One region of the Serratia sp. 2723 genome, then DNA from elsewhere that is predicted to be linked to it. Evidence: predicted binding sites of a transcription regulator. Region 1 holds the regulator's gene; each other region holds the start of a gene.
What was found. The regulator sigma-54, encoded in region 1, starts transcription at its own class of promoters, with help from an activator protein. The targets are predictions, from matches to a motif close to GTTGGCACANNTTTCGCTNT.

Region 1 (10,997 bases):
CGCATCGTTTCACTGCGTGATTACGAAATTCTCGCCAGTATCGACGAAGATTTTATCATTTCCAATGCGCGCATCAGCGAGAAGAACAAGCCGGTCGTGGTGATGTCACCGTTCCCAACGGAGTATCAGCTAGAGCAGTTGGGCAAGCTGGTGCTGGTGGATCGCACCAAGCCGTACATGTTGGAAAAGTTCTTTGATGCCAGCCATTTTATGATCGTCAACGAGCCGCTAACGCAGGAGCAGCTGTTTAGCAAAGTTTGCGCTCAGTTGGAGCAGGAAGGCTATGTGGGCAGTGATTTCTACCCTTCGGTCGTTGAGCGGGAGGCCATCGTTTCTACCTTGCTGGGGGAGGGAATTGCTCTGCCGCACTCTCTCGGGCTGTTGGCGAAAAAGACCGTGGTGGTCACGCTGCTGGCACCACAGGGAATTCCGTGGGGAGAAGGTGAGGTGGCACACGTCATTTTCTTGCTGGCGATCAGCAAAAGCGACTACGAGGAAGCGATGGCGATCTACGAGCTGTTCGTCACCTTTGTGCGCGAACGTTCGATGACCCGCCTGCTGGGCAGTGACAATTTCGACAGCTTCAAAGCGGTGGCGCTGGACTGCCTGAGCCGCATTTAACGGTTTTCCCCTCTCTCAACGCAGAGGGGACTCACCGCATTAATCGTCTTTCTTCTTACCGAATATCTTCATCAGCGCGCCGACGATCAGCCCAAGGGCGATACCGCCTAAAATCCAGTCAACCAAACTCATTGTTGTGCTCCCGCGATCCTATAGTTTTGATTATATTATCATTCAATCAGGAACGCCCCATCGATCATTAATCTCCGCTGCTCGGTGGTGTAGTTGAGCCAGGAATTCTTGCTGTTGGACTTCTCCAATACAATGGCCAGTTCCGCCTGGCTAAGGGATAGTTCGTCCTGCCAGAATGGGGCGATGGCGTGGCGGGTGATAAAGTCGATCAAAAAGCGCGCCGGGCTGTCCTGCTCTTCAGGGAATAACCGCAGGGCCAGTTCGGTCATTAATGCACATTGTTGCGGCTGCTCGCTTTTCCCCAGCAGTTCAAGGAACGGCAGCAGCAGGCGGCCGCAGACCTGGCCGTGGTGGTAGTCACGCAATGCGCCAACCTCGCCCGCGATACCGTGGATCACACCCAGGCCCGCCATACTCAACGTCAGACCACCCAGGTAGGAAGCCTGCATAATCGCTTCGCGGGCCTCATCGCTCTGTTTTAGCACCGGCCAGGCGCTGAGGAAGTGATGGATACCGGTTAACGACAACTCGCGCGACAGGCTGCTGGCCGTATTGGAAAGATAGGCTTCAAACAGATGGGTGAAGGCATCAATGGCGCAATAGGCCAGTACATGATCTGGTGCTCCTTTCAGCAGATCAGGATCGAGGATTGCCACCTGCGGCACAAAGTTGTTATGCCGCAAAGAGGCTTTCACCTTGGTGACCTGAGTATCGGTGAGCACCGCGTTTTGCGTTACCTCGCTGCCGGTGCCTGCGGTGGTGGGGATGGCGATCAACGGCAGCGTTGCGCCACTGATTTTGCTGTCACCCACTTTTTCCATATAACGCAGGGTTGGCAGCGGGTGTTCGATCAGGGTAGCGAATGCCTTGGCGGCATCCAGCACGCTACCTCCGCCGATGGCTACCACTCTTTGCACCTGGCCTTGCCAGCGCGCCACCCATTGGTCGATTTCTTGCGGGGAGGCTTCATGGGCGACAATTTCTCTGCCCACCAGCAACGGCGTCAGCGCCGGGGCCAGTTCAGCATAGGGGGTACCGTTAAGGAACGATCGGCAGGTGAACAGTAGCGTGGTCTGCGGCTCGGCCTGGAGCAGTGGGATCAGTTGCTGGATGCTGCCCTTGCCAAACCAGGCCTGCCGGTTGGCGATCATCAGACTAGTGGTCATGCTCTCTCCTTGGCGTAGTTGGGCATCGAACTCACAGCATAATTCAGCCGACCTGGGCAAACCAATGCTTTTCCGCCGCTTAACGCGAAATTGTTAAGATATTAACCAGATCGGATTGTGTGGTTAATCGTTGCGAGGGCCTAACTTGTGATTTGATTAACATGTAAACAGTAATGCCCTTGCATTCTGGCCGATTGAATGCTTTTTATAGCCTGTTGGCCCAATATCGGTCGCTGATACGTTGGGAAAGGTTGATTGTTAATTTATTAATGATTGCGGGGGGCGAAATGAATATTCAGGTCGAAAGATTATCGGCGGTGATCGACGCAGTGGCGACCCGCCAATTCTATGCCAGCCTGCTGGGTTATCTGGAAGGTTTTTTCGCCTTTGATAATGCCATCGTCTATGCCTTCGAATATGGTCAGGCACCGCGCTGTCTGCTGAAAACCGAGCAAGAAAACAGCGATGCGGTAAACCAGATTTACCAGCAGGGTGCTTATCTTGAAGATCCCTTTTATCAGGCGTTGAACGGCGGCGGCCATGGCGATGTATTTACGCTGCGCCAATTGGCTCCCTGTGGTTTTTACCAGACGGATTACTACCGTAACTTTTACCGTAAAACCGGTTGGCACGACGAGGCTGGCGTACTACTGCAACTGACGCCGGAACGCGGGCTAGGCATATTTTTCGGTTCGGCCCGGCAAACGGTCGGCGTGCGTTATCCCCAACTGGCTGACCTGCGTGGCGCGTTGACGCTGGTAAAAAGCGTGGCGCGGCTGCATGGGGAAGTGGTGGTTGCGGCTAATGTGCCCACTTCCTCCGGCCCGCTGGCAGATAGCGCTGCCCAGGCGCGCTACGCGTTAAGCCCGCGTGAACGTGAGATCGTCGATCTGATCCTGAGCGGCAACGGATCGCAGCAGATCGCCGAACGGCTGTTTATCAGCCTGGGCACGGTAAAAAATCATCGTAAGAATATTTACGGCAAGCTGAATATTGGCTCTCAGGCCGAGTTGTTCAACCTGTTTTTGCGTCCCCCTTTGCGCCGCACGGCATAATGTTAAAAAAGTGTTGCAAATATCCCTAAAGGGACATAGCCGCCTGCCCACGCTCTGCTGATAATCCAGGCTAAGGCAATGGGTAAAGGGAGTGCAGCAATGAATAATCAAATCGAATCGTTAACCTACTACGCGGCGACCAAGAAATACGATCTGCGCTTCCCCACGCTGGAAGAGGATCTGGATGTTGACGTGGTGATCATCGGCGGTGGCTTCTCCGGCATTAACACGGCGCTGGAACTGGCGGAAAAAGGCATCACCAATATCGCTATTCTGGAGGGCCGCCACCTGGGCTACGGCGGGACGGGTCGCAACGGTGGCCAGGTGATGGCCGGGATCGGCCACGATCTGGAGAAGATCAAACGCCACGTTGGCCCGGTGGGGTTGGAAACCATCTTCAAGATCAGCAACCTTGGGGCCGGGATTATCCGCGAGCGCATTAAAAAGTACGCCATCGACGCCGATTTCTGCTTTGGCTATGGCTACCTTGGCAGCAACGCCAGGCAGGAAAAGACCCTGCGTACCTGGCTCAAAGAGTTCAAGGCGGTTTCACCGGACGAAGAGATCGAACTCTATACCGGCTCTGAAGTGAAGCAGGTGGTGGGATCTGATGCTTATACCTGTGCGTTGAAACACATGGGCGGCGGCCACGTTCATTCGCTCAACCTGCTGTTGGGGGAAGCGCAGGCGCTGAGCGGTTACGGGGTGAAGATCTTCGAAAACAGCAACGTGTTGAATGTGGAATACGGCCCGCGCATTACCGTGCGCACCGCCATGGGCTCGGTACGTGCCAACAAGATGCTGTGGGCATGCAACGGTTTCCTCAACGGCATGGATCCCTTTATCTACAAAAAGACCATCAATACCTACGCCTTCCAGTTGGCGACAGAACCGCTGTCTGACGAGCTGATCCGCCAGATCAGCCCGATCCGCGGGGCTTACAGCGATATCCGGCCGGTGATCGACTATTACCGTGTCACCAACGAGAACCGCCTGCTGTTCGGCAGCGCTACCCGGCTGGTCGAATATATTCCTTCAGACCTGAAAGCCTGGAACCGCAACCTGATGCTGAAAGTTTTCCCGTATCTGAAGGACGTGAAGATCGACCTGGCCTGGGGCGGGCCGCTGTGTTGCAGCGCCAACCTGTTCCCGCAGATCGGCACTTTGCCCCAGCACGATAACGTGTTTTACGTGCAGGGCTATTCCGGCTTTGGGGTGACGCCGAGCCATATCGTTTGCAAGGTGTTGGCGGAAGGAATGAGTGAGGGATCCGATCGTTATGACCTGATGAGTTCGATCCCGCACGTGGATATTTTTGGCAAAGACAAGCTGCGCCGTGTGATGACCACCGCGGGCAAGGTTTGGCACCAGACTTCCGGCTACTGGAAGGGTCGCCGTTAATCCTGATCACTAATCTAAAAGGAAAAAACCATGAAACCATTACTGCTTAAGCAAGCGCTCCCAGAACTGCAACAGATTGGCAGCGTCAGCAACCTGGGGGCCACGGTGGTCGCCGGTGAACCTAACGTCGGCGTGGCGATGATTTTTGGTGCGCCAACGGACAACCTGAACTGCGGCGTCTTTAGCTGCACCCGTGGCACCTTCGTGATGGAATACCCGTTTGCGGAACATGCCACGGTGTGGGAAGGCACGGCGACGCTGACCAATGAGCACAGCGGCGAGTCGGTACAGTATCAGGCCGGGGATTCCTGGTTTGTTGAGAAGGGCACCCCGGTACGTTGGGAAATCACCTCGGATCGTTTTGTGAAGCATTATCTGGCGATTGTCGAAGGCTAACCCGCAAGGAGGGCGATGCGATGACGGATATTACACTGTTGCCACAGGTTACGGCCTTTCTGGACCGCCAGCAGGGCCATTACATTCACGGCCAACCCGTGGCCGGGGCAGGCGTAGAAAGGTTTGCGGTGGTTAACCCGGCAAGCGGGATGGCCATCGCGCAGGTGAATGAAGGCAGCCAGGCTGAAGTCGATGCGGCGATGCAGGCGGCCTTTGACGCTTTCCACGGTAGCTGGGCACAGGTTTCTCCCTTGGAGCGTGGCAACTGCCTGACGCGCCTGGCCGATCTGCTGCAAACCCATCGCGAGGAACTGGCGCAGCTGGAAAGCCTGTGTTCCGGCAAAACCATTCAGCTGTCTCGCGGGCTGGAAATCGATATGGCCTCGCAGTTCCTGCGTTATTTTGCTGGCTGGTCGAGCAAAATCAGCGGGGAAACGCTGAACGTTTCATTGCCTTCCTTCCAGGGTGAGCAATACAGCGCATTTACCCGGCGTGAGCCGTTGGGCGTGGTGGTCGGCATCATTCCGTGGAACTTCTCGATCATGATCGCCATCTGGAAGCTGGCTGCGGCGCTCACCTGCGGCTGTACGGTGGTGCTCAAGCCGAGTGAATACACGCCGCTAACCATGCTGCGGGTGGCCGAACTGGCAACGCAAGCGGGCATCCCGGCTGGTGCACTCAACGTGATCAACGGTTCAGGTGCACGTCTTGGCCCCATGCTTATCACCCATCCGCGCTGTGCCAAAGTGACCTTCACCGGCTCGGTACCTACCGGGATCGCGGTGGGGAAAGCGGCGATGGAGCAAGGGATTGTGCGTACCACACTGGAACTGGGGGGTAAGAATGCCGCCGCGTTTCTGGCGGACGTCTCGGTCGACAAGATGGTCGACGGCATTATCGAGGCAGGCTACCTGAACCAGGGCCAGATCTGTGCCGCAGCGGAACGTTTCTACCTGCCTGCCAGCCATATCGATGAGGTATTGGCAAAGCTGGCGCAGCGCTTGGCAGCCATGAAGGTCGGCTCGCCGCTGGATGAAAGTACGCAAGTGGGGCCATTGGCCAATGAGGCACATTACCGTAAGGTACTGGCGCTGTTTGACAAGGCACGGGCTGATGGCAGCCAGATCGTCTGCGGCGGTCAGGCGTTGGCTGGTCCTGGCTTTTTTGTTGCGCCGACGGCGATCCGCGCTAATGGGCCGCATGATGCGTTAATGCGTGAGGAGACCTTTGGCCCGGTGGGCACTTTCCTGGCCTATGAGGATGAAGAGCAGATGATCGCCATGATCAACGATTCGCCTTATGGCCTGGCCGCCAGTCTGTGGACTAACGATCTCAGCAAGGCGATGCGCATGATCCCGCGGATTGAAGTGGGCACCTTGTGGATCAACATGCACACCTTCCTCGATCCGGCGTTGCCGTTCGGCGGGGTGAAATCGTCGGGGATGGGCAGAGAGTTCGGCAGTGCGTTTATCGAACATTATACCGAGTTGAAATCGGTGATGATGAGATATTGACAGCTAGACGGGCGCAGCAGCGCCCCTACAATAGTGAAGTTATTTGTCGGGGGGTCAGTCTTCGTCGAAGCCTGAGTTGAACAGCTCAATCACCGCTGCCAGGGCCTGTTCTTCCTGCGGCCCGGTGGCTTCAATTTCGATCTGGCGGCCCTGGGCGGAATCCAGCATCAGCAGCGCGATCACGCTGCTGGCTTCCGCTTCGGTGCCGCTGTCATTACGCAGCAGCACTTCGGCGTCAAAACTCTGCACCAGCTCAAACAGCTTCATAGCCGGGCGGGCGTGCATGCCCAGCTTGTTCTTGATTTCAACCGTCTGCTTGACCGTCATTGTTGTTTACGCTTTTCCAGTGTGCGGTGACGTGACTGCACGTTCTTGCCGCGTGAACGGAAATAATCCGCCAGCTGTTCAGCCACGTACACCGAACGGTGCTTACCGCCGGTACAACCAATGGCGACGGTCAGATAGCTGCGGTTGTTGGTCTCCAGCATCGGCAGCCACTGTTCCAGATAGCTGCGGGTCTGGTAAATGAAGTTGTGCACTTCGGTGTGGCGATCGAGGAACGAGGCCACGGGTTTATCCAGGCCGGTCATCGGGCGCAGTTTTGGGTCCCAGTGCGGGTTGGGCAGGAAACGTACGTCGAACACGTAATCGGCATCGATAGGAATACCGTGCTTGAAGCCGAAGGATTCGAACACCATCGTCAGCTCGCGTTCGCGTTTGCCCAACAGACGGGTACGCAGCATTTCCGCCAGTTCATGCACCGACATTTCCGAGGTATCGATGATCAGATCGGCACGGGAACGCAGCGGTTCCAGCAGATCGCTTTCTTCATCGATCGCGCTTTCCAGCGACAGGTTCTTGGCAGAGAGAGGATGCAGGCGACGGGTGTCGCTGTAGCGGCGGATCAGGGTGTTGCGATCGGCATCAAGGAACAGCAGCTGTGGTGTGAAGCTCTCCGGCAACTGGGTCATTGCATATTCAAACACTTCCGGCGATTCCGGCATGTTACGGACGTCGATGCTTACCGCAGCGGAGCTATTACGTTCGGCCAGCGTCTGGGCCAGTTGTGGCAACAACACCACGGGCAGGTTATCAACGCAGTAAAAACCCATGTCTTCCAGCGCCCGCAAGGCGACGGATTTCCCCGAACCGGAACGGCCGCTGACAATCATCAGCACCATGTGGTAACTCCCCTGGCATCTCAATGGCGCTCATCGCCACCGTTAGGATCTATTATCCGGGCCACGGCCCGGATATATCATAAGTAAAACAGTAGCGTTTTCATGGCTGAAAGTCACGCCAGCCGATGGTTACTCGGTGATGATCTGATACAGCTCTTCGTCGCTCAGCGCTGCGCGCAGGCGGCGGCACACGGTTTTGTCGGCCAGCCGTTTGGCAACCAGCGACAGCGTATGCAAATGAGTTTTACATTGATCGGCCGGTACCAGCAAGGCGAACAGCAGATCGACTGGTTGATTATCAATGGCATCAAAGGCGATAGGTTGCTCAAGGCGGATAAACACGCCAACGGCCCGCAAAGTGTCCTCTTCCAGTTTGCCATGTGGGATCGCGATACCGTTGCCGATACCGGTACTGCCCATACGCTCCCGGGTAAGTATTGCGTCAAACACCACCTGTGAAGGTAGGTTGAGCTGTTTGGCCGCCAGCTCGCTGATAATTTCCAAAGCCCGTTTCTTGCTGGTGCAGTGTACCGAGCTTCTGGTGCACTCGATGTTTAACACCGAGCTTAATTGCATTATTTCGTTGTTCATCTCATCTTCACTTAAAACCGCATCCTGTCGCTTTATTGCAAGCCTGCTTTACCATTGGCAAGTAGGCTTGCGCTGATAACCTTCATGAAACGGTTTTTCGCCTGTTTAACCCTGATGGCTTATCGGCGCATACCCATACAGGTGCTGCGCCGAGGGTTGCCGTGTAGCCAATTTGACTACGATGTGGACCATTATGCATCGCATAACGGCCCAGAATGTCAGTGTTGCTTTAGTTTGTCTTTATGTTTGTTCAATTGACGCGCCAGTTTGTCGATCAGACAGTCAATTGCGGCATACATATCTTCTTTTTCCGAGGTGGCGTGCAACTCGCCGCCATTCACATGCACCGTTGCTTCCGCAATCTGCTGCACTTTTTCCACACTGAGTACGACATATACCTGATTAATGCGGTCAAAATACTGCTCGAGTTTGGCAAACTTGGTGTTGACGAACTCACGCATGGGTTCGGTGATTTCGACGTGGTGTCCGGTAATGTTGAGCTGCATAATGTCTTCCTTCTCTATAGAGGTCAAACCAACTGTTTACGCTGGTTGGACGGCGGGATGGACAAAGACTCTCGGTACTTGGCGACGGTGCGCCGTGCCACCATGATCCCCTGATCGGAAAGCATCGTGGTCAGTTTACTGTCGCTAAGCGGTTTGGCGGGGTTTTCCGCTGCGATCAATTTCTTCACTAATGCCCGGATCGCCGTAGAGGAGGCTTCGCCACCGCTGTCGGTATTCACATGGCTGGAGAAGAAATACTTCAATTCGAAAATACCACGCGGGCTATGCAGGAACTTCTGCGTCGTCACGCGTGAGATTGTCGACTCATGCATTTCCACGGCCTGGGCGATATCTGCCAGCACCATGGGCTTCATAAATTCTGCACCCTGTTCAAAGAACGCTTCCTGCTGTTCGACAATACAGCGGGTCACCTTGAGCAGCGTGTCGTTCCGGCTTTCCAGACTCTTGATCAGCCACTTTGCTTCCTGCAAATTGCTGCGGATATACTGGCCGTCGGCATCGTTGCGCACCGTGTTGCCCAGTGCCGCATATTGCTGGTTGATTTTCAGCCGTGGGATGCTGTCGGCATTAAGCTCCACCACCCACTTATCCTGCACCTTGCGTACCAGCACATCCGGGATCACATACTCGGATTCCCCGGTATTGATCGATTGCCCGGGGCGCGGATCGAGCGAGTGGATCAACACCATCGCTTCTTTCAGTGTATCTTCTTTTAAGCGAGTTGTTCGCATCAGACTGCGAAAGTCGTGGTTGGCCAGCAAATCCAGATGTTCACTGACGATCAGACGGGCTTCAGCCAGATAGGGAGTGTCTTTGGCGTACTGGGAAAGCTGGATCAACAGGCAATCACGCAGATCGCGTGCCGCGACGCCGACCGGATCAAAACGCTGTACGCGCTTCAATACCGCTTCGACCTCGTCCATCGTCACATTATCGTCACCCATACTTTCCAGAATGTCTTCCAGCGGTACGGTGAGATAGCCCGTGTCATCAACGGCGTCGACGATCGAGGTGGCGATGGCGGCATCGGTGTCGGAGAACGGCGTCAGATCCACTTGCCACATCAGGTAGTCCTGCAGCGTTTGCGTGGTTTCGCCCTGATAGACCGGAAGTTCGTCATCGCCATAATCAGTACCGGTACCGGAAGGGGTACCCGCGGTATAGATCTCATCCCAGGTGGCATCCAGAGGCAGCTCTTCGGGCATGTCCTTCTGTTCCAGCGCTTCGCGGGTGTCTAGCCCTTCGGTCTCGATGCTTTCTTTGGTGTCGACCTCTTCGTGCTGGTCTTCGGACTGTTCAAGCAGCGGGTTGCTCTCTAGTGCCAGTTGGATCTCCTGCTGGAGCTCAAGCGTGGACAGCTGCAACAGGCGGATCGCCTGCTGAAGTTGGGGGGTCATGGCCAGTTGCTGGCTGAGCCTGAGTTGCAAACCTTGCTTCATAATCTTCTGCTACTTCCGTTAACGGTGGCCTGTTGGCCTGCCGCTAGAGCTTATAGGCGGAACTCTTCGCCCAGATAAACGCGTTTCACCTGCTCATCGGCCAGAATGGCGTCCGGTGTACCGTGGGCAATCAGCTTGCCCTGGCTGACGATATAGGCACGTTCACACACGTCAAGCGTCTCGCGTACGTTATGATCGGTGATCAGCACGCCAAGGCCGCTGTCACGCAGGTGCTCGATGATTTTCTTGATATCGATAACGGAAATCGGGTCAACCCCGGCGAAAGGCTCATCCAGCAGGATAAATTTCGGGTTGGCGGCCAACGCGCGGGCAATCTCCACGCGGCGGCGTTCACCCCCGGAAAGCGATTGGCCCAGATTGTCACGCAGGTGGGAGATATGAAACTCTTCCAGCAGCTCGATAGCCCGATCGTTGCGCTGTTCACTGGTGAGATCGGCGCGGATCTCCAGCACCGCCATCAGGTTGTCGTAAACACTCAGGCGGCGGAAGATTGAGGCTTCCTGCGGCAGGTAACCGATACCGCGGCGTGCTCGGGCGTGCAGCGGCAGGATACTGATATCTTCGTCATCGATCACGATGCGCCCGGCGTCGCGCTGAACGATGCCAACCACCATGTAGAAAGTGGTGGTCTTACCGGCACCGTTTGGCCCCAGCAGGCCGACGATCTCGCCAGATTTCACTTTCAGGCTCACGTCTTCAACGACTTTGCGGCCTTTGTAGGCTTTCGCCAGGTTTTCTGCGATGAGTGTTGCCATAAGTAATTAGTTACTCTTCTTTTGACCGTTTTTGTCTTGCAACTGTGATGGCACCAGAACCGTGGTCACGCGTTTGCCTTTATCGCTGAACGCCTGCATCTGCTGCTGTGGCACCAGATAGGTAATACGGTCGCCCTTCACGTTGCTGTCGAGCTGTTCCAGATAGGCGTTGCCGGTGAGGGTGATCAGCTGTGTCGC
Region 2 (10,997 bases), on a different contig from region 1:
TTGCAAAGCCTGAGTCACGCTTTCTAGTTCGATCGGTGGATGGTACAGCAGCGTCAACCGAGGGGGGAGCTCAACATCCTCTCTGACATCATGCTCAGGGATCGCCCAGCCCGGCAGCATTTCATGGCTTGGCATGATCACGCCCTGCTGGATGGGCAAACTGGCCAGCAGCCCGGAGCGCTGGATCAGCATCAGCAGCTTTTGCCCTTGGGTCTCACTCAGCACGCCACGGCGCTGGTTAATTGCCAGGTAGCACCACCCTTGGCTCATACTGCGTTGTACCGGCCGTGCCTGTGCCAGCTCTTCCTGCTGGCCGATGGTGATGCGTACCGGGTGCTGGCAACTGGTGTCGGTACTGCGGGTTGGCAACTCTGGCGTGATCCAGTATTCGATGCTTTCCAGATAAGGATGTTGCAGGTGGTAGTAAGGATGCAGTTCCAGTCGCACCATATGCGGCTCGTTTAGTGCCAGCTTAAAGGGACCTGCGCCGAGGGTCGGTAACTCTGGATGGGTCATCAGGCAGGGCAGTTCTGCCAGCCGGTGTGCCAGCCAATAGTCGGGTATTTGCAGATCGAACTGGACGCATAGCGTATGCGGCAGGCTGATTGCCGCCACGCTGCTCAATAATGGCTGGCTACGAGGGTGCTGGCGCAGGGTATTGAGAGTCTGCAATAGCTGTTGGGCCGTCAAGGTCTCGCCGTTATGCCATCGCAGCTGATTGCGCAGAAAGAACTGCCAACGCAGGCCGTCTTCGCTAACCTGCCAGTGATGGGCCAGATCGGGCTGCGGTTCTGGGCAACCGGTATTGAAGCGTGTCAAACCGGCATAAACGGTGGCGACCAGATGCTGTTCCGCGCGGCCGCTTAGCGTCAACGGATCGAGCTTTTCCAACGTGCGGTAATAAGGGATACGCAGCGTAGGGCTGCCTTCCTGCCATTGCCCGCCGAGGTGGGGGCTCAGCAATTCTTGCAGATGCTGTGGCGCCAACTGCGCCATTTCCAGGGCTCCCTGGTGATCGCCCAGTTGCAGTAAACGTTGAAGATGAGCGGCCCGTAGTTCATCGGGGGTTTTCAGGCATTGCAACTGTGCGCGTTTCCCCCTCCCGGCCTGTGAGTGCCAACTTAGCCAACCTTGTTGCTGCAACTGCTGCACCAGGGTGCGTGCATGTCGCTCGCTGCAACAGAAGATCGCAGCTAATTCACCGATGGTGATCGCCACCGGCGCGCTGCCTAGCTGGTGGTACAAACGTTGATACTGGCCGAGGCGATGAACTAGGCGCATAGCGTTATCCTAGGGGTTGCAAGCGATGAAAGATAAATCAGGAAGCATTTGGGGCAATTGTTCACTATTACTTCCGCAAATACCACCCCATACTGCGGTGATTGCCATTGTGCTCACATTTACGAGGTTCCTATGTATCGCCTGGCCGCTTTCGATATGGATGGCACCCTGCTGACCCCCGATCACCGTGTCGGGCCGGAAACGCTGAGCGTGTTAAAGCAGCTTATCGACAGGGAGATAGTGGTGACCTTTGCCACTGGGCGGCATTACCTCGATGCCCAGCCGGTCATGGCGCAACTGGGTTTACAAGGTTATCTGATCACCGGTAACGGCACTCGCGTCTATGACCAGCAAGGGCAGCAACTGCATGCTACCGACTTACCGGCGGAGATTGCCGAAGAGGTGTTGCATACCCATTGGCGTACCTCTGCCAGCATGCACGTGTTTCGTGATGAGGGATGGTTGACCGAAACCGCAGTGCCGGAAATGCTGGCTGCACATCATCTCAGTGGCTTTCATTTCCAACTCGCCGATTTGCGCCGTCTGCCCGCGTTTGGCAACAGCAAGGTCTGTTTCTGTGCCCCCCATGAAGAACTGGTCATACTGCAGACACAGTTGAGTGAGCATTTTGGCACCCGTGCCGACCTGTGCTTCTCGGCCTATGATTGCCTCGAGGTGTTGCCAAAAGGCTGCAACAAGGGCGCTGCATTGGACAGGTTGAGCCACCATCTGGGGCTGACGTTGGCCGATTGTATGGCCTTTGGCGATGCGATGAATGATAAGGAAATGCTGGCGGGTGTCGGGCATGGCGTGGTGATGGGCAATGCTTTGCCACAGTTGAAATCGTCATTGCCCCAATTACAGGTTATCGGCCACTGCGAACAGCAGGCGGTGGCTCACTATTTACATCATTGGCTGCGTTCACCACACCTCACCTATTCCCCCGAATTCTGAGGTATTAGCATTACAGCCGGCCGGGTATGACTACCCGGCTTTTTTTTCCCCCTTCGTCTTTCAAGTTGTAGCGTTGTTGGCTGCGTACCCTCACCCCAGTCACTTACAAAAGTAAGCTCCTGGGGATGAGTGTCCTTGCCGCCTAGCTACAACTTGAAATCCATTGGGGATATTTATTCACTTAAAGCTTGGTCAACTGAGTGCGATAAGGCGTCAGATCGCCGATATGGTTGCTGACCCAGTCGCTGCTGTAATAGGTATCCAGATAGCGCTCGCCGCTGTCGCATAGCAGAGTGACGATGGCACCTTGCTCGCCTTTTTCCCGCATCTGTCTGGCCAGTTGCAGTGCTCCCCAGACGTTGGTGCCGGTGGAGGCTCCTACCTTGCGGCCAAGAATATTTTCCAACCAATAAATAGTAGCGATACTGGCGGCATCGGGCACGCGCAGCATGTTATCGATCACCGAAGGGATAAACGACGGTTCGGCGCGTGGGCGGCCAATACCTTCGATACGGCTGCCACAGCTACCGATGATGGTGCGATCGCCATGATGGAAGCAGTCGTAGAACACCGAGTTTTCCGGATCGACCACGGTGAGCTGTGTATCATGACCTTGATAGCGAATATAGCGCCCCAGCGTTGCTGAGGTGCCGCCAGTGCCAGCACTCATCACGATGTGTTTCGGAACCGGGTGCGGTTCGCGCTCCATCTGGCGGAAAATGCTGTCGGCGATGTTGTTGTTACCACGCCAGTCGGTGGCGCGTTCGGCAAAGGTGAACTGATCCATATAATGGCCGTTCAGCTCTTTGGCCAACTCCTCTGACACCGCATAAATCTGGGCCGCATGATCGACAAAATGGCTGCGGCCTCCGTAAAAGGCGATTTGCTCCACCTTACGTTTAGCCGTACAGGAAGGCATCACCGCGATAAACGGCAGGCCGAGCAGGCGGGCAAAATAGGCTTCAGATACCGCCGTGCTCCCCGAAGAGGCTTCAATAATCGGCGTGTTCTGGTTGATCCAGCCGTTACAGAGCCCATAAAGGAACAGTGAACGCGCCAGGCGGTGTTTCAGACTACCGGTGGGGTGGGTGCTTTCATCTTTCAGGTAAAGATAGATGCCAGGAAATTCCGGCAAGTTCAAGCGGATCAAGTGCGTATCGGCGGAGCGTTGGAAATCCGCTTCTATTTCACCAATAGCATATTTTACCCAAGCGTTTGTCATGATCTGGCCTCAAAATAGGGGGCTTAAACTTGCCGCTTTGCAAGCTGTAGCTTGAAATTCAGCAGGGATGTTTGAGGTGTAGCATAGCGGTTCAGCGAGAAAAAAGGATTGCCATTTTTCCTGTTTAATCGCCTAATGGGAGAAATATTTTCTATGAACCCCCCTTATGTTGGATAAAACTGACCGTAAACTGCTGTGCATGCTGCAACAGGACTGTACGCAATCGCTGCAAGTGCTGGCCGAAGCGGTGAATCTGACCTCAACGCCCTGCTGGAAACGGCTGAAAAGGCTGGAAGATGAAGGTTACATTCGCGCGCGCGTCGCGCTGCTGGATAATGAAAAGCTTGGGCTTGGCCTGACGGCGTTTGTGCTGATAAAAACCCAGCAACACAGCAGCGAGTGGTATCAAAAATTTGTCGCTCTCACCGCGCAGATGCCGGAAGTGTTGGCGTTTTACCGTATGGCGGGGGAGTATGATTACCTGATGCAGGTCGAGGTGGCGGACATGAAAAGCTATGACAATTTCTATAAGCGCCTGGTGACCGGCGTGCCGGGACTGATTGATGTCACTTCCAGCTTCGCGATGGAAAAAATCAAATACACCACGGCGCTACCCGTGCCAGAGTGAAATCGTCACTCTACTGTTGAATGTTAAGGTTGCAGGGTTGCGGCCGCTAATTTGTCGGATACTGTCTGGAATAAAACTGCGTGAGACTCTTTGCTCAAATCGGCTGGTATTTTCGCCGCGAGTGGCGTCGCTACCTCGGGGCGGTGGTGCTACTGATTGCCATTGCCATACTGCAACTGCTACCGCCTAAGCTGGTTGGCATCATTGTCGATGGCGTCACCAAGGATCAGATGTCCAACAAGGTGCTGATGGCCTGGCTGGGGTTGATGCTTGGCACCGCCATTGTGGTTTATCTGCTGCGCTATGTGTGGCGAGTGCTGTTGTTTGGCGCTTCCTACCAGCTGGCCGTAGAACTGCGGGAAAACTTCTATCGTCAACTCAGCCGTCAGAACCCGGCTTTCTATTTGCGCCACCGAACCGGCGATCTGATGGCCAGAGCGACCAATGATGTTGACCGCGTAGTGTTTGCCGCCGGTGAAGGCGTGCTGACGCTGGTGGACTCTTTGGTCATGGGGCTGGCGGTGCTGATTGTGATGAGTACCCAGATCAGTTGGCAATTGACCCTGCTTTCCCTGATCCCGATGCCGATCATGGCGATCGTCATCAAATACTATGGCGATCAGTTGCACCAGCGTTTCAAGTCGGCGCAGGCCGCGTTTTCCAGCCTTAACGATCAGGCACAGGAGAGCATGACCAGCATCCGTATGATCAAGGCTTTTGGCCTGGAGGATCATCAGTCCAACCAGTTTGCCGAAGTGGCAGCGCAAACCGGCGCGAAGAATATGCACGTGGCGCGAGTTGATGCGCGCTTTGATCCAACGATTTACATCGCTATCGGTGCGGCCAACCTGCTGGCGATCGGCGGCGGTAGCTGGATGGTGGTTAACGGTTCCCTCACGCTGGGCCAACTGACCAGCTTTGTCATGTACCTTGGCCTGATGATTTGGCCGATGCTGGCACTGGCCTGGATGTTCAACATCGTCGAGCGCGGCAGTGCCGCCTATAGCCGTATCCGCAGCCTGCTGGAAGAGGCACCGGCCGTGAAGGATGGTGAACTTGAGCTACCCGATGGGCGCGGCTGCCTAAGCGTGGAAATCAATGCGTTCCATTATCCGCAAACCAACAAACCTGCGCTGCATGACGTGGCGTTGCAGCTTCAGCCGGGACAAATGCTGGGGCTGTGTGGGCCGACAGGTTCGGGTAAATCGACGCTGCTTTCGTTGATCCAGCGCCAGTTTGATATTGATGACGGCCATATCAGCTATCACGGCTTGCTGCTCACCCAGATCAAGCTCGACGAGTGGCGTTCACGCCTGTCGGTCGTTAGCCAGACGCCGTTCCTGTTCTCCGATAGCGTGGCCAATAATATTGCCTTGGGCAACCCGGCGGCCACTCAGGAACAGATTGAACAGGCAGCGCGCCTGGCCAGCGTGCATGAAGATATTCTGCGTTTACCTCAGGGTTACGAGACCGAGGTGGGTGAGCGCGGCGTGATGCTTTCTGGTGGTCAGAAACAGCGTATTTCCATCGCGCGAGCGCTACTGCTGGGGGCGGAAATTCTGATCCTCGACGATGCCCTCTCGGCGGTGGATGGGCGCACCGAACACCAGATCCTGCATAATCTGCGCAGTTGGGGGCAAAACCGCACGGTGATCATCAGCGCACACCGCCTTTCGGCCCTGACGGAAGCCAGCGAAATTCTGGTAATGCAACACGGCTCGGTGGTACAGCGCGGACAGCATGGGCAATTGGCTACAGAGCCTGGCTGGTATCGCGACATGTATCGCTATCAGCAACTGGAAGCGGCGTTGGATGAGGCTCCTGATAGCACCGAGGAGGGTTTGGCCGATGAGTAAAATACAAACTATATGGCCAACGCTGAAACGTTTGCTGGCCTATGGCTCGCCTTATCGTAAACCTCTGGGGTTGGCGGTATTGATGTTGTGGGTAGCGGCGGCGGCGGAAGTCGCCGGGCCAATTCTGATCGGCTACTTTATTGATAACTATGTTGCCAAAGGGCAGCTGCCGCTGATGATTGTCAGCTCCCTGGCAGCGGCTTATATCCTGCTGGAACTGCTCGCTGCGGCGTTGCACTATTTCCAGGCCATCCTGTTTAATCGGGTAGCGGTTGGGGTGGTACAGCGGTTGCGTACCGACGTGATGGACGCGGCCTTGCGCCAACCGCTGAGTGCCTTTGATACCCAGCCTGTCGGGCAATTGATCTCGCGAGTCACCAACGATACCGAAGTGATCAAAGATCTGTATGTGATGGTGGTGTCCACGGTACTGAAAAGTGCGGCGCTGATCGGGGCGATGCTGGTGGCGATGTTCAGCCTGGACTGGCGCATGGCGCTGGTGGCGATCTGCATCTTCCCGGCGGTGCTGGTGGTGATGGGGATCTATCAATACTACAGCACGCCAATCGTGCGGCGGATGCGTAGCTACCTGGCGGATATCAACGACGGCTTCAACGAAGTGATCAGCGGCATGGGAGTGATCCAGCAGTTCCGCCAGCAGATCCGCTTTGGTGAGCGCATGAGTGCGGCCAGCCGCTCGCATTATACCGCCCGGATGCAGACACTGCGGCTGGATGGTTTCCTGTTACGGCCGCTGCTTAGCCTGTTCTCTGCCCTGGTACTATGCGGTCTGTTGATGCTGTTTGGTTTCAGCGGTGAGGGCGCGATTGGCGTGGGGGTGCTGTATGCCTTCATCAACTATCTTGGCCGGTTGAACGAACCGTTGATTGAGCTGACTGCCCAGCAATCGATATTGCAGCAGGCCGTGGTGGCCGGTGAGCGTATTTTCGAGCTGATGGATCGCAGCCAGCAGAGCTATGGCAGTGACGATAGGCCGTTGGCGAGTGGCCGTATCGATATCAGCGACCTGAGTTTTGCCTACCGCAGTGATAAAAAAGTGCTGCAGCATATCTCTTTGCAGGTGCCGTCACGGGGTTTTGTTGCCCTGGTGGGGCATACCGGCAGCGGAAAGAGCACCTTGGCTAACCTGTTGATGGGTTATTACCCGCTGAGCGAAGGGGAAATTCGTCTGGATGGTCGCCCGTTGTCCACGCTTTCGCACCGTACCCTGCGCCAAGGTATTGCCATGGTGCAGCAAGATCCGGTGGTGATGGCGGAATCGGTGCTGGCGAACGTCACGCTTGGTCGCTCTATCGGTGAAGAGGCAGTCTGGCAGGCGCTGGAAACGGTGCAACTGGGGGAACTGGTACGTAGCTTCCCACAGGGCATCCATACGCGCCTGGGGGAGCAGGGGAATAACCTGTCCGTAGGACAGAAGCAACTGTTGGCCTTGGCGCGCGTGCTGGTCCAGGCACCGCAGATCCTGATCCTGGATGAAGCGACCGCAAACATCGACTCTGGCACCGAGCAGGCGATCCAGCGTGCCTTACGGTTGATCCGCGAGCAGACGACGCTGGTGGTGATCGCCCATCGCCTTTCAACCATTGTGGATGCCGACTCTATTCTGGTACTGCATCGCGGTCATGCCGTGGAGCAGGGCAACCATCAGCAACTGTTGGCACAGCAGGGCCGCTACTACCAGATGTATCAGCTACAGCTGGTGGGCGAAGAGTTGGCTGCCACGGCTCGCGATGAAACTCAGCCCGCATAACCTTAAGCAAGGGCTTCGTTCCAGGAGCCCGCACCACCAACAGGCAATAGCGCTATTCAACTCCCTCCTGCTGCACTTTCCCAACGCGTAATGCACCAAAAGGGTGCGCGATCCCCAGGCAGCGATCTCTGCTTTCCTCCAGAGCTGGCCTCTGATTGTGGATGTTTCCATATAATCATTTGAATTTAAATATAAAATAATTTATGGCACAGCCTTTGCTTTATATGACTCGTACCGGGGGTAAGTTTTTGGGCTTAATCGTGGAGAGGCAATATGAAGCTGGTTACCGTGGTGATCAAACCATTCAAATTAGAGGACGTGCGTGAAGCCTTATCCTCTGTAGGTATTCAGGGGCTGACCGTAACTGAAGTCAAAGGATTTGGCCGCCAGAAGGGCCATGCCGAGCTCTATCGCGGGGCAGAGTACAGCGTCAATTTCTTACCGAAGGTCAAAATTGATATCGCTATTGCCGATGACCAACTGGATGAAGTGGTTGATGTGATTAGCAAGGCAGCCTACACCGGCAAGATCGGTGACGGCAAAATTTTCGTTGCCGAATTGCAACGTGTGATTCGAATTCGTACCGGCGAAACCGACGAAGCGGCTCTGTGATCGCAGGCTCAGTCAACTGAATGGGGATGGATTGATAATGAAAAGACTGTTATCCACGTTGGGCCTGAGTTTGGTAACCCTGGTCCCTTCTTTGGCACTGGCCGCTCCGGCGGTGGCAGACAAGGCGGACAACGCCTTTATGATGATTTGCACCGCGCTGGTGCTGTTTATGACTCTACCGGGCGTGGCGCTGTTCTACGGCGGCCTGCTGCGCTCGAAGAACGTCCTCTCAATGTTGACTCAGGTGACCGTCACCTTTGCCCTGGTGTGCGTGCTGTGGGTCATTTATGGCTACAGCCTGGCGTTCAGCGAAGGTAACGCCTTCTTCGGCGGCTTCCAGACGGTGATGCTCAAAGGGATCGGCGTAGACAGCCTGACCGGCACCTTTAGCCAGATGATCCACGTGGCATTCCAGTGTTCCTTTGCCTGTATTACCGTGGCGTTGGTGGTCGGCGGCTTTGCCGAGCGTATCCGCTTCTCTGCGGTGGTCATTTTTGCCGCCATCTGGTTCACGATTTCCTACCTGCCGATTGCGCATATGGTTTGGGGCGGTGGCTTCCTGGCAACCGACGGTGCATTGGACTTTGCGGGCGGTACCGTGGTGCATATCAATGCCGCCAGTGCTGGTCTGGTAGGGGCTTATCTGTTGGGTAAACGTGCCGGCTATGGCAAAGAGGCCTTCAAGCCACACAACCTGCCGATGGTGTTTACCGGAGCCTCGATCCTGTATATCGGCTGGTTTGGCTTCAACGCCGGTTCGGCCAGTGCGGCCAACGGTATTGCGGCGCTGGCGTTCCTCAACACGGTGATAGCTACCGCCGGAGCAATCCTCTCCTGGACCTTTGCCGAGTGGGTCGTGCGTGGTAAACCTTCTCTGCTGGGAGCCTGCTCGGGCTGTATCGCTGGTCTGGTTGCGATTACGCCAGCGGCGGGTACCGTGGGTGTTGGTGGTGCGCTGATTATCGGCCTGGTAGGCGGTATCGCTGGCCTGTGGGGTGTGGTTACGCTGAAGAAATGGCTGAAAGTGGACGACACCTGCGATGTGTTTGGTGTGCACGGGGTGTGCGGCATCGTCGGCTGTCTGTTGACCGGCGTCTTTACCGCCTCATCACTGGGCGGTACGGGCTACGCCGCTGGCGTCACCATGGGGCATCAGGTGTGGATCCAGTTGCTGAGCGTCGTTGTGACGCTGGTGTGGTCAAGCGTGGCCGCGTTTATCGCCTTTAAAGTGGCTGGGGCTGTGGTAGGGCTACGCGTACCAGAAGAGCAGGAACGTGAAGGACTGGATGTGAACAGCCATGGCGAGAATGCTTACAACCAGTAAAATACGTTGAATTAAACACAGAGGGGGCGATGGAGACATCGCCCCTTTTTCAATTAAGCATCACGTTTGCGGATCACGCCTTCTTGCACGGTCGTTGCCACCAGCACACCCTCTCGGGTATAGAACTGGCCGCGCACAAAACCACGGGCACCGGAGGCGGAGGTGCTTTCTACCGCATACAGCAGCCAGTCGTCCATACGGAACGGGCGGTGGAACCACATGGAATGGTCAATGGTGGCAACCTGCATGCCCGGCTCGAGGAAACCGACGCCATGCGGCTGTAGCGCCGTCAACAGGAAGTGGAAGTCAGAGGCGTAGCCAAGTAGATACTGATGGATCCGCAGGTCGTCCGGCATGGTGCCGTTGGCTCGGAACCAGACGTGGCGATAAGGCTCTTCTACGCTGCCTTTCAGCGGGTTGTGGAATTTCACCGGGCGCATTTCGATCGGCTTCGGGCCAATAAACTTTTCGCGCACTTTTTCCGGCAGCATATGCGACAGCTTTTGTGCAATTTCTGACTCCGACATCAATCCTTCCGGCGGTGGGACATCCGGCATGGTGTTTTGGTGTTCAAAACCTTGCTCGGGGCTTTGGAAAGAGGCCGTCATGTAGAAAATAGGTTTGCCATTTTGAATGGCGCTAACGCGGCGCGCGCTGAAGCTATTGCCATCGCGCAGGGTTTCTACGTCATAAACAATCGGTTTACTGCTATCCCCAGGGCGCAGGAAATAGCTGTGGAAGGAGTGAACGATACGCTCCGCAGGAACGGTTTGCTTGGCGGCATACAGCGCCTGGCCAACGACCTGACCGCCAAAGACCTGGCGTAACCCCAGATCTTCGCTTTGGCCACGAAATAAACCTTCTTCAATTTTTTCCAAATCCAGCAGTTCGAGGAGGTTGTGCAGTGCCTGGCTCATAAAGTGGCGATCCTTTTAGTTATCATATTGCGCAGTGTGCTGAATATGATGGCAGGACGTCAATATTTTGCGTTATTTCTGCCGGGGAGGCTACCGTAGCCAGGGGATACGTCATGATGCCTTAGGGCTATTTAGGCCTAGTCCGATAGGCGATTGTTAGTATTTTGTGCTAGGTTTAACGAGTGTAGTGGTTTAAGCCACCAACATGTGACTAATAATAAAGGAGACCGACCCATGAAACTCTGGCAAATGGTAGGGGGAGCAGCCGCATTGACGATCACACTGGCAGGCTGTGCCCATAAGAATGCAGATGTGCCAACGCAGACGGCTAACGCTGCGGCCTCGCAAACGCAGATCCAAGGCCCGGCGGTGAAAGGCTCAGTTAATATTCGCCAGCGTATCGCGTTGCCACCGGATGCGGTACTGACCGTG
Region 3 (10,997 bases), on a different contig from region 1:
TCAAGGCGTTTGCTGAAGGTAAGGACATACACCGGGCAACGGCGGCAGAAGTCTTTGGTCTGGCGTTGGATAAGGTCACCAACGAACAGCGCCGCAGTGCCAAGGCGATCAACTTTGGCCTGATCTACGGCATGAGCGCATTCGGTTTGGCTCGCCAACTGGGGATCCCGCGTGGCGAAGCGCAGCGCTATATGGATCTGTACTTCGAACGTTACCCTGGCGTGCTGGAGTATATGGAACGCACCCGTCAGCAGGCTGCCGAGCAGGGCTACGTCAGCACGCTGGATGGCCGCCGGTTGTATCTGCCGGACGTTCGCTCCAGCAACGGTATGCGTCGCAAGGCGGCCGAGAGAGCGGCGATTAACGCCCCTATGCAGGGCACTGCTGCGGATATCATCAAACGTGCGATGATTGAGGTGGATGCCTGGCTGCAAGGGCCTGAGCAGCCGCTGGTGCGTATGATCATGCAGGTACACGATGAACTGGTGTTTGAAATCCACGAGTCGGCTATCGAAGAGGCCAGCCAGCGCATTCATGAGTTAATGGAAAACAGTATGCAACTGGCGGTTCCGCTGCGGGTGGACATCGGCGTAGGTAAAAACTGGGATGAGGCTCACTGATTACCCTGGGTGATGCGTTATGGCCAGTTTCCCCTAACTGGCGAAAACCTAAGCATTTTTGGTAATTGAGCAACATTCTGCGGCGATTTTTTCGACTAAATTGCCGTTGTGAGTGCCCGGAACGTGTAACTAAACTACAAAAAATTCTTTTGCAGCGCGAAAAAATGATGTAGAGTTACAGGCGTAGGGTACAGAGGTAAGATGTTCTATCTTTCAGACCTTTTACTTCACGTAATCGGATTTGGCTGAATATTTAGCCGCCCCAGTCAGTATTGACTGGGGCGTTTTTTATTGTAAAAACAACGACAAACCATCGATTTTTGTTATCCCTTCTTTCTCTTCTCCCGCCGTTTCCCTGGCTGATTTATCTGCATTTATCCCCTGACAGCGTCGCATCTGCCATAAGTTTTGATGATGGCTTTTAGTCAAAATTGTAATTAGATAACGAAATGCGCCTCGTGCGGGGGTGAAAACGGACATAAAAAAGCCGATGTCTCGGCATCGGCTCTGCATGCATGTCCCTACGAAATACCCGCAGCGGTTATTATTCCCCGCCGAAATCTTCTTCCGGCAGCACTTCCGGTGGGATCTCGTTAAACCAGGTATTCAACTTCTGGCTAAGTTTATCGACGCCGATCTTTTTCGGTGACGAGAAGGCTTCTACCTGAATGTCTCCCATAAATGGCAGCACGGCCTCACGTACCATATTGAGTTGCGCTTTGCGGGCACCAGACGCCAGCTTATCGGCCTTGGTCAGCAGGACCAGCACTGGAGTACCAACGTCGACGGCCCATTGGATCATCTGTTGGTCCAGGTCTTTGAGCGGATGACGGATATCCATCAGCACCACCAGGCCTTTCAGGCAGTTACGCATTTGCAGGTATTCACCCAGCGCCCGCTGCCATTTCTTCTTCATCTCTTCCGGCACTTCGGCATAGCCATAGCCTGGCAGGTCGACCAGGCGAATGCCTTCTTCGACTTCGAACAGGTTAATCAGCTGGGTACGCCCCGGCGTTTTACTGGTACGTGCCAGGCTTTTCTGATTGGTCAGGGTATTCAGTGCGCTGGACTTACCGGCGTTGGAGCGGCCGGCGAACGCAACTTCAATACCTTCATCCCCCGGAAGGTGGCGAATATCGGGTGCACTGGTGACGAAATGGGTCACATGGTAATTGTAGTTCTTGCTGGTCAAAATTTTTCGTCTCCGTGAGGATGGCTATCTGGTGGGCGATTATAACTGCATCAGCGGTAAAAGGGTGTGTTTCTCGGTTTTTAAGCGATTAACCACAAAATCCTTATGGCAAAAAAGTACCTGCCGTGTGAGACATTGACCATTCGAATAGGGGGTAATGTCGCTTTATTCGAAAGTTACAGGTATTTTATGTGTTATAAAACAATGCATTATATTTTTTAAAAGCAAAAGATCGCCGTAAGCCGCCTGTAGGTATCTTGAGCATACCCCATAAAAGCGTAAAGTAGGTTGCAAGGCAGGAGGCCAAGGAAACAGGAACATCCAGGAAGGATGACAAATCTCAGGGAATACACAGGCAGTGTAATGAGTACCAGGATGATGTCAGATGGAATTGAGACTATTGGTGCCGGAGCGCATAAATAGTACACGGATGATGAAGTGACTGCAATTGGGATGCTCGCGGGAAGCGCACTCAGGAAGAGTGGAAGCGAATGGATCGCAGCACGGATGATTTTTTCTTTCAGGATGAAAGACGTAGTAGCAGGGAGCGCGGTTATCGCAGATGGAAAGACCGGGATGTTGAGTGTGCGCATGGAGCGCGGAGCAGGAATATCCTTCGACTGAAGGTGCGAAATAGGCGGCAGGTTTTAACCTGCCGCCTTTTTTCTTTGTCTGCTTTCTGCTAGATTCCGCCGCAACCGTATAGCAATTCTATACTGGATCTACATACCTAAGAGTAAAAGCCATGAACCAGCCATCAAAAGCACCTCGCAGCCCACGCAGCAGCGCGGCGACGTCAAAAAGTAAAAAGAAAAGTCGTGTGGAGCTCGATCAGGAAGCGCGTGAGCGCAAGCGTCTGAAAAAGCGCCGTGGCCTGGCTTCCGGTTCACGTACCCAGGTTGAGTCCGCCAACCAGAAAAATAAAACTGGTGCGCAACCCAAAGATCCTCGTCTCGGCAGTAAAGTGCCGGTTGCGCTGGTGGTTGACGCTAAAGTGAAGGCGACCAAGCCACAGCCAAAACCGAAGGCAGAAAAACCGCGCCTTACGCCAGAAGAAGAACTGACCAAGCTGGAAAACGATGAGCGTCTGGATGCCTTGCTGGATCGCCTGGACGAAGGTGCCACGCTGAACGCAGAAGATCAGGCTTACGTCGATCAAACCCTGGATCGTATCGATGCACTGATGGAACAGCTGGGCATCGAACTGGGTGATGAAGACGACGAAGAGCAGGAAGAGAAGCAGGAAGATATTCTGAAACTGCTGAAAGGCGGCAACCCGAAAGACGTATTTTAAGCGGTTATGTCGCTGATCCCGGCAATAGCCCTACTGTTGACATGTTATCTACTGTGGTTATTAGGTAAACTATGGCGGCTGTCGAAGCGCAAAACGCGTTTTCGCAGTGCTTCCGCGGCCAGACAGCGTAGACAACTGCCCATTTCCCGGCCCGGTAGGAAAAAATATCGGAAGGAGTGAGCAAGCATGTCAGAACAGACCATTGTCTGGGATTTGGCCCTGATCCAAAAATATAACTATTCAGGCCCGCGTTATACTTCATACCCCACGGCGCTGGAGTTTAACCAGGACTACGACGAAGCCGCGTTTCAACGCGCGGCTACGCGCTACCCTGAGCGCCCGCTGTCGCTGTATGTCCATATTCCTTTCTGTCACAAGCTCTGCTATTTCTGCGGCTGCAATAAGCTGGTTACACGCCAGACTCACAAGGCCGATGAATACCTGGCCGTGTTGGAGCAGGAAATCATCGCCCGTGCCCCCCTGTTTGCCGGCCGCAAGGTCAGCCAACTGCATTGGGGCGGTGGTACGCCAACCTATCTGGATAAGCAGCAAATCAGCCGCTTGGTCGCCATGCTACGCCAGCACTTTGATTTCCAGCCAGAAATGGAGATGTCGATCGAAGTTGATCCGCGGGAAATCGAGCTGGACGTGCTGGACCACCTGCGTGCCGAAGGCTTCAACCGCCTCAGCATGGGGGTGCAGGACTTCAATAAAGAAGTGCAGCGTCTGGTTAACCGCGAGCAGGATGAAGAGTTCATTTTTGCCCTGATCGCTCGGGCAAAAGCGCTAGGTTTCAACTCGACCAATATCGATCTGATTTACGGCCTGCCGAAGCAGACGCCAGAGAGTTTTGCCTTCACGCTGCAACGGGTGGCGGAGCTGAGCCCGGATCGCCTGAGCGTATTTAACTACGCCCATATGCCGAACCTGTTTGCTGCCCAACGTAAAATCAAGGACGCCGACCTACCGAGCGCCCAGCAGAAACTCGATATTCTGCAGCAAACCATCGCTTCGCTGACGGAATCGGGCTATCAGTTTATCGGTATGGACCATTTTGCCCGGCCGAACGATGAGCTGGCGATTGCCCAGCGCGAAGGCAAGCTGCACCGCAATTTCCAGGGTTACACCACCCAAGGGGACAGCGATCTGCTGGGCCTGGGGGTTTCCGCCATCAGCATGCTGGGTGACAGCTACGCGCAAAACCAGAAAGAGCTGAAGGTGTATTACGCTAGTGTGGAAGAGCAGGGGAACGCCCTGTGGCGTGGCCTGGCGATGACGGAAGATGACTGCCTGCGCCGTGACGTGATCAAGACGCTGATCTGTAATTTCCAACTGGCCTATCAACCGATTGAGCAGCAATACGGCATTGCGTTTGCGGATTACTTTGCCGCCGATCTGGAATTGCTGGCACCTTTCGAACGTGACGGGCTGGTGGAGCGCGATGACCACGGTATCCGCGTTACGCCTCGTGGGCGCTTGCTGATCCGTAATATCTGCATGTGCTTCGATATCTACCTGCGTAAACAGGCCCGCGCCCAACAGTTCTCTCGGGTTATCTGACGCGCAACACCACGGCGGATGTGTAGGGGCGCAGCGTGCTGCGCCCTGTTAACTGAAGAAATTTATCAGTGCGGCGCACAACACCGTGGCAACTGCCGCCTGCGGTGAATGGCTGACGGCAGAGCCGACGTCTGCGCCTTGGGTAAGAAAGACGATGAGTGTATCCAGCATTAAAAACCTCCTGAGTTTGCGTTTCGATCATACTGCTGTCGCAAACCCGGTAAAAGCCTTGAATCGCTGGTTTTTTGTGCGCTGGATTGTATTTTTAATCATCAATTACCCCTCACCCCAACCCTCCCACAGGGAGAGGGAGCTGGCACGGAGTTGATATCAGGTGGGGCGTTATTCTGTGACACTTCCCAAGAACAATGTAGCAACTGAGTGCAGGGGTAAATCAGTGGCACGTTCGGTCCCCTCTCCTTTTGGGAGAGGGTTAGGGTGAGGGGATATTATTTACTCCATCCCTAATTCTTTCAGCTTGCGCGTCAAGGTATTCCGGCCCCATCCCAACAGGCGGGCGGCTTCCTGTTTGTGCCCCTGAGTATGTCGTAGCGCGGTGGTGAGCAAGGTGCGCTCCATTTCCGGCTGAGCTTCGGACAACAGGTTTTGATGACCGGAACGCAACGCGCGGTCGGCCCATTGTGCCAATAACGTGGCCCAACTGTCCGGCAGGCCGTGGCTACTGGCTTGCGGCGCTGCGGTTTCAAACAGCTCCGAGGGCAGATCCTGGATCAGTACTTCTTGCCCGGCGGCCATCACGGTCAACCAGCGGCAGGTGTTTTCCAACTGGCGTACGTTGCCCGGCCACGGCAGGCGAGTGAGGGCAGTTTCGGTTTCCGGATGCAGGTTCTTCGCCTCCACACCCAACTCTTTCGCAGCCACCTGCAGGAAATAGCGTGCCAAGCGCGGAATATCCTCACGGCGTTCGCGCAGCGGGGGCAGATGTACGCGGATTACGTTCAGGCGGTGGAACAGATCCTCACGGAATTTGCCCTCCTGGACGCGCAACTCCAGGTTCTGGTGGGTGGCGGCAATGATACGTACGTCGACCTTCACCGGCGCATAGCCACCCACGCGATAGAACTGGCCGTCCGCCAGCACGCGCAGCAAGCGGGTTTGCACATCCAGCGGCATATCGCCGATTTCATCCAGGAACAGCGTGCCGCCGTCGGCCTGTTCAAAACGGCCCTGACGGATCTGATTGGCGCCGGTAAACGCCCCTTTTTCATGACCGAACAGTTCAGATTCGATCAGGTCTTTGGGGATCGCGGCCATGTTCAGAGCGATAAACGGCGATTTGACGCGTGGGCTGTGGCGATGCAGCGCATGGGCGACCAGCTCTTTCCCGGTTCCCGACTCCCCGTTGATCAGCACGCTGATGGAGGAACGCGACAGGCGGCCAATAATGCGGAACACATCCTGCATCGCCGGGGCCTCACCAATAATATCGGCGACGGGATCGTTGGCGGGCTGGCTGCGAGCGGGTTGCTGCTGCTCCTGATAATGGCTGATGGCACGTTCTACCAGCGCGACGGCCTCATCAATATCAAAGGGTTTTGGCAGGTAATCGAACGCCCCTTGTTGATAGGCGCTGACCGCCGCATCCAGATCGGAATGCGCGGTCATTATGATGACCGGGAGCATCGGATGACGCTGTTTGATCTGCTTGAGCAGCGCCAGGCCATCCATACCCGGCATACGGATATCAGACAGCAGCACGTCGGGAGTTTGCGTGGCCAATGCTTCCAACACGGCATTGCCGCTGTCGAAGGTGACGCTATTCACCCCGGCTCCGGTGAGCGCACGTTCGAGCACCCAGCGGATGGAGCTATCGTCATCGACGATCCAGACTATCCCTCGTTGCATAGCACAAACCTCACTGGCGAATAGGCAGGAAAACCGAGAATTCGGTGTGACCTGGCCAACTGTTAAATTCAATTTTTCCGCAATGCTGATCGATTAGATTACGGGCGATGGATAACCCCAGACCGGTACCGCCTTCGCGGCCGCTGACCATTGGGTAGAACAGCGTGTCTTGCAACTGGGCCGGTACGCCCGGGCCGTCATCCTCAACATCGATCCGTGCCGCCAGCCGGTAGCGGGTGCCGTGCAGGGTGATCTGAAACGCGGTACGCGTGCGCAGCGTGATGGTGCCACCGGTTTCGCTCAGCGCCTGCAGCGCGTTGCGGGTGATATTGAGCAACACCTGCTCTATTTGGTCGGGATCGTGTGCCAACTCCGGCAGGCTAGGGTCGTAATCACGCACCAGCGTGACGTTATCAGGTTTCTCCAACGACACCAATTGGCAGACCCGTTCCGCAACCTGATGGATACTCTGGGTAATATGTTGGCCGGGGCGCTGTGGCCCTAGCAGGCGATCTACCAGATTACGCAGCCGGTCGGCCTGTTCGATGATCACCTTGGTGTATTCCGTCAGCGAGGGGTCTGGCAAGGCTTTGGCCAGCAACTGCGCGGCACCCCGCAAACCGCCGAGCGGATTTTTGATTTCATGGGCCAGGCCGCGCACCAGATCGCGAGCCGCAACCTGTTGAGCGTGCTGTAACTGCTCCTGGCTGAGGCGACGCTGATTGTCCATTGGGGCCAGCTCGAGCAGAATAAAGCCTTCAGGCAGCGCTTGAGCGGTCAGGGAGAGGATATGGGCGCGGCTGTCGACCACCAGGGTCACTTCGTTATCGGTAAAGCCCTGGCCAGCATGCAGGCTCTCGCGCATCAGATCGATATTCAGCGAAAAATAGCCAAGTAAATCGGGCAGCGGTGTACCGAAAAGTTTACGAGAACTCTGTGCCAGCAGCTGTTGTGCCGCCGGGTTGGCGTAGTGGACCGCCAGTGTGTCATCCAACAGCAAAATGCTGTTGATGAGAGAATTGAGGATCTGCCCAGCATCGGGCAGCTTGCCGGTTGCCATACAGCAGTCTCCTGCACCTTTTTAGTGCATCCATCCTACTCCATCCGTAACCATCACGGTATGAAATAGTTTTGCAGAACATACGGTGGAGAAAAAAGCCCATCCGAAGATGGGCTAAAAGTTTCCACGGCAACAAAAAAACGGCTTAGATAAATAGCGAGCGATGCGCCATCCGTAGACAGCGCGGGTATGGCTTAAACGCTGTAGTACAGTTCGAACTCAACCGGGTGTGGCGTCATGCGCACGCGATCCATCTCTTCCTTACGCAGTTCGATGTAGGCATCGATCGCGTCGTCGGTGAATACGCCACCGCGGGTCAGGAATTCACGGTCTTCGTTCAGTGCGGCCATTGCTTCATCCAGTGAGCCAGCCACTTTTGGAATTTCAGCTTCTTCTTCCGGCGGCAGGTCATACAGGTTTTTATCCATGGCATCGCCAGGGTGGATCTTGTTGATCACGCCGTCCAGGCCAGCCATCAGCAACGCGGCGAAGCACAGGTATGGGTTAGCCGCTGGGTCCGGGAAGCGAGCTTCGATACGGCGCGCTTTCGGGCTGGCAACCACTGGGATACGGATAGACGCAGAGCGGTTACGGGCAGAGTAAGCCAGCATAACCGGCGCTTCGTAACCTGGGACCAGACGCTTGTAGGAGTTGGTGGTCGGGTTGGCCAGGGCATTGATCGCTTTAGCGTGCTTGATGATGCCGCCAATGTAGAACAGCGCCATTTCAGACAGGCCGCCGTACTTGTCGCCAGCGAACAGGTTGGTGCCGTTCTTGGACAGTGACATGTGGCAGTGCATACCTGAGCCGTTATCGCCGAACATCGGTTTTGGCATGAAGGTCGCGGTTTTGCCAAATGCGTGAGCCACGTTGTGAACCACGTATTTGTAGATTTGGATTTCGTCGGCTTTCTTGGTCATGGTGTTGAAGCGGGTAGCCACTTCGTTTTGACCGGCGGTTGCCACTTCGTGGTGGTGAGCTTCAACCACCAGGCCCATTTCTTCCATGGTCAGACACATGGTAGAACGGATGTCCTGTGAAGAGTCGACCGGTGGCACTGGGAAGTAACCGCCTTTTACCGCTGGACGGTGGCCTTTGTTGCCGCCTTCGTATTTGGTGCTGGTGTTCCAGGCGCCTTCGATGTCATCAATGCTGACATGGGAACCACGGATGCTGCTGCCAAAGCGCACGTCGTCAAACAGGAAGAACTCCGGTTCCGGCCCGAACAGCACGGTATCGGCGATGCCGGAAGAGCGCAGGAAATCTTCGGCACGCTTGGAGATCGAACGTGGGTCACGATCGTAGCCCTGCATGGTGCCTGGCTCGAGGATGTCACAACGGATGATCAGGGTAGATTCTTCGAAGAACGGATCCAGAACCGCCGTGCTGGCGTCTGGCATCAGGACCATGTCAGATTCGTTGATGCCCTTCCAACCACCGATTGAGGAGCCGTCAAACATTTTACCTTCTTCGAAGAAGTCGGCATTTACCTGATGAGCAGGGATGGTGACGTGTTGTTCTTTACCCTTGGTGTCAGTGAAACGCAGGTCTACGAATTTCACTTCATGCTCATTCAGCATCGTCAAAACGTGTTCAGCGGACATACTTAACTCTCCCGGATTTATCGTTGTCATCGTCGTGGAACGAATCTGTGTACTGGCCTGTTTTGCCCTGTCTAGGCTCTTATTTAAAACAAAGCGAAAACTGTGCCAACTTTTAAAAAGCGAAAAAATCGCCGGTTTGTGCGGGTTTTGCCCATCGCCAGTATGCACCATTAGCGATGCAATGCACTATGGTGGTGCAAATAACCTGGGGTAGAGCACTGGAATGGTGCAAAACATCATCGATTGCTGCTTTTTGCACCGTGAAAGGGATCACAAACTAGCCTGTACACAGTTGTTTATAAGAGAGTGTTGTGATCTTGTTTAGTCCCTCGCTTAATACGTGTACAATAGCGCGCTATTTCTAATGCCTGAGGCAAAGCTGTGATCGAAAATTTGCGTAACATCGCCATTATTGCCCACGTTGACCATGGTAAGACCACCCTGGTTGACAAGTTGCTGCAACAATCCGGTACTTTCGGAGAGCGTTCAGAAGCGACAGAACGCGTAATGGACTCCAACGATTTGGAGAAAGAGCGTGGGATTACCATCCTCGCAAAAAACACCGCCATTAATTGGAAAGACTACCGCATCAACATCGTGGATACCCCAGGACACGCCGACTTCGGCGGCGAGGTAGAGCGCGTGATGTCAATGGTCGACTCGGTGCTGCTGGTTGTGGATGCAATGGATGGCCCAATGCCGCAAACCCGTTTCGTGACCAAAAAAGCGTTTGCTAATGGTCTGAAACCGATCGTGGTAATCAACAAGGTTGACCGCCCTGGCGCGCGTCCTGACTGGGTTGTGGATCAGGTCTTCGACCTGTTCGTAAACCTGGACGCTACCGACGAACAGCTCGACTTCCCAATCATCTATGCATCCGCATTGATGGGTATCGCGGGTCTTGACCATAACGATATGTCCGAAGACATGACTCCGCTGTACCAGGCGATTGTCGATCACGTCTCTGCGCCGCAGGTTGAGCTGGAAGCCCCCTTCCAGATGCAGATCTCCCAGCTGGACTACAACAACTACGTGGGCGTTATCGGCATCGGCCGTATCAAGCGTGGTAAAGTGAAGCCTAACCAGCAGATCACCCTGATCGACAGCGAAGGCAAAACCCGTAACGGTAAAATCGGTAAAGTGCTGACCCATATGGGCCTGGAACGTATCGAAGCCACCGTTGCCGAAGCGGGCGACATCGTTGCCATCACCGGCCTGGGCGAACTGAACATCTCTGACACCATTTGTGATGTGAACGCGGTTGAAGCGTTGCCAGCACTGTCGGTTGATGAACCTACCGTAAGCATGTTCTTTAACGTCAATACCTCACCGTTCTGTGGTAAAGAAGGCAAGTTCGTGACTTCACGCCAAATCCTTGAGCGTCTGAACAAGGAACTGGTGCACAACGTGGCGTTGCGCGTTGAAGAAACCGAAGATGCTGATGCATTCCGTGTTTCAGGCCGTGGTGAGCTTCACCTGTCGGTCCTGATCGAAAACATGCGTCGTGAAGGTTTTGAACTGGCGGTTTCCCGTCCGAAAGTTATCTTCCGTGAAATCGATGGCCGCAAGCAAGAGCCGTTCGAGAACGTGACGCTGGATATCGAAGAGCAGCACCAGGGTTCTGTGATGCAGGCGATGGGTGAGCGTAAAGCTGACCTGAAAAACATGGATCCAGATGGCAAGGGCCGTGTGCGTCTTGACTACGTGATCCCAAGCCGTGGCCTGATCGGTTTCCGTAACGAATTCATGACCATGACTTCGGGTACGGGTCTGCTGTACTCCACCTTCAGCCACTATGACG

Region 2: glnK (P-II family nitrogen regulator) is a predicted target of sigma-54. The motif match lies at 7,915-7,934, and genes of this name have one in related genera.
Region 3: glnA (glutamate--ammonia ligase) is a predicted target of sigma-54. The motif match lies at 9,287-9,306, and genes of this name have one in related genera.

What each region holds. Positions count from the first base shown of each region.
Region 1 covers NZ_JBNDIN010000002.1:467,478-478,474, reverse strand. The annotation lists gene ABIE29_RS04865 (BglG family transcription antiterminator) at 1-621, shown strand, start outside; gene ABIE29_RS04860 (iron-containing alcohol dehydrogenase) at 792-1,919, opposite strand; gene ABIE29_RS04855 (response regulator transcription factor) at 2,207-2,974, shown strand; gene ABIE29_RS04850 (NAD(P)/FAD-dependent oxidoreductase) at 3,074-4,375, shown strand; gene ABIE29_RS04845 (cupin domain-containing protein) at 4,406-4,771, shown strand; gene ABIE29_RS04840 (aldehyde dehydrogenase family protein) at 4,792-6,285, shown strand; gene npr (PTS phosphocarrier protein NPr) at 6,340-6,612, opposite strand; gene rapZ (RNase adapter RapZ) at 6,609-7,466, opposite strand; gene ptsN (PTS IIA-like nitrogen regulatory protein PtsN) at 7,596-8,057, opposite strand; gene hpf (ribosome hibernation promoting factor) at 8,276-8,563, opposite strand; gene rpoN (RNA polymerase factor sigma-54) at 8,587-10,023, opposite strand; gene lptB (LPS export ABC transporter ATP-binding protein) at 10,074-10,799, opposite strand; gene lptA (lipopolysaccharide ABC transporter substrate-binding protein LptA) at 10,806-10,997, opposite strand, start outside.
Region 2 covers NZ_JBNDIN010000003.1:258,004-269,000, reverse strand. The annotation lists gene ABIE29_RS06240 (SgrR family transcriptional regulator) at 1-1,281, opposite strand, end outside; gene cof (HMP-PP phosphatase) at 1,414-2,235, shown strand; gene ABIE29_RS06230 (PLP-dependent cysteine synthase family protein) at 2,417-3,457, opposite strand; gene ABIE29_RS06225 (Lrp/AsnC family transcriptional regulator) at 3,624-4,085, shown strand; gene ABIE29_RS06220 (SmdA family multidrug ABC transporter permease/ATP-binding protein) at 4,166-5,941, shown strand; gene ABIE29_RS06215 (SmdB family multidrug efflux ABC transporter permease/ATP-binding protein) at 5,934-7,712, shown strand; gene glnK (P-II family nitrogen regulator) at 7,986-8,324, shown strand; gene amtB (ammonium transporter AmtB) at 8,362-9,648, shown strand; gene tesB (acyl-CoA thioesterase II) at 9,702-10,565, opposite strand; gene ABIE29_RS06195 (YbaY family lipoprotein) at 10,800-10,997, shown strand, end outside.
Region 3 covers NZ_JBNDIN010000011.1:7,035-18,031, forward strand. The annotation lists gene polA (DNA polymerase I) at 1-620, shown strand, start outside; gene yihA (ribosome biogenesis GTP-binding protein YihA/YsxC) at 1,165-1,812, opposite strand; gene yihI (Der GTPase-activating protein YihI) at 2,558-3,106, shown strand; gene hemN (oxygen-independent coproporphyrinogen III oxidase) at 3,293-4,666, shown strand; gene ABIE29_RS16460 (YshB family small membrane protein) at 4,715-4,837, opposite strand; gene glnG (nitrogen regulation protein NR(I)) at 5,120-6,532, opposite strand; gene glnL (nitrogen regulation protein NR(II)) at 6,543-7,592, opposite strand; gene glnA (glutamate--ammonia ligase) at 7,787-9,196, opposite strand; gene typA (ribosome-dependent GTPase TypA) at 9,578-10,997, shown strand, end outside.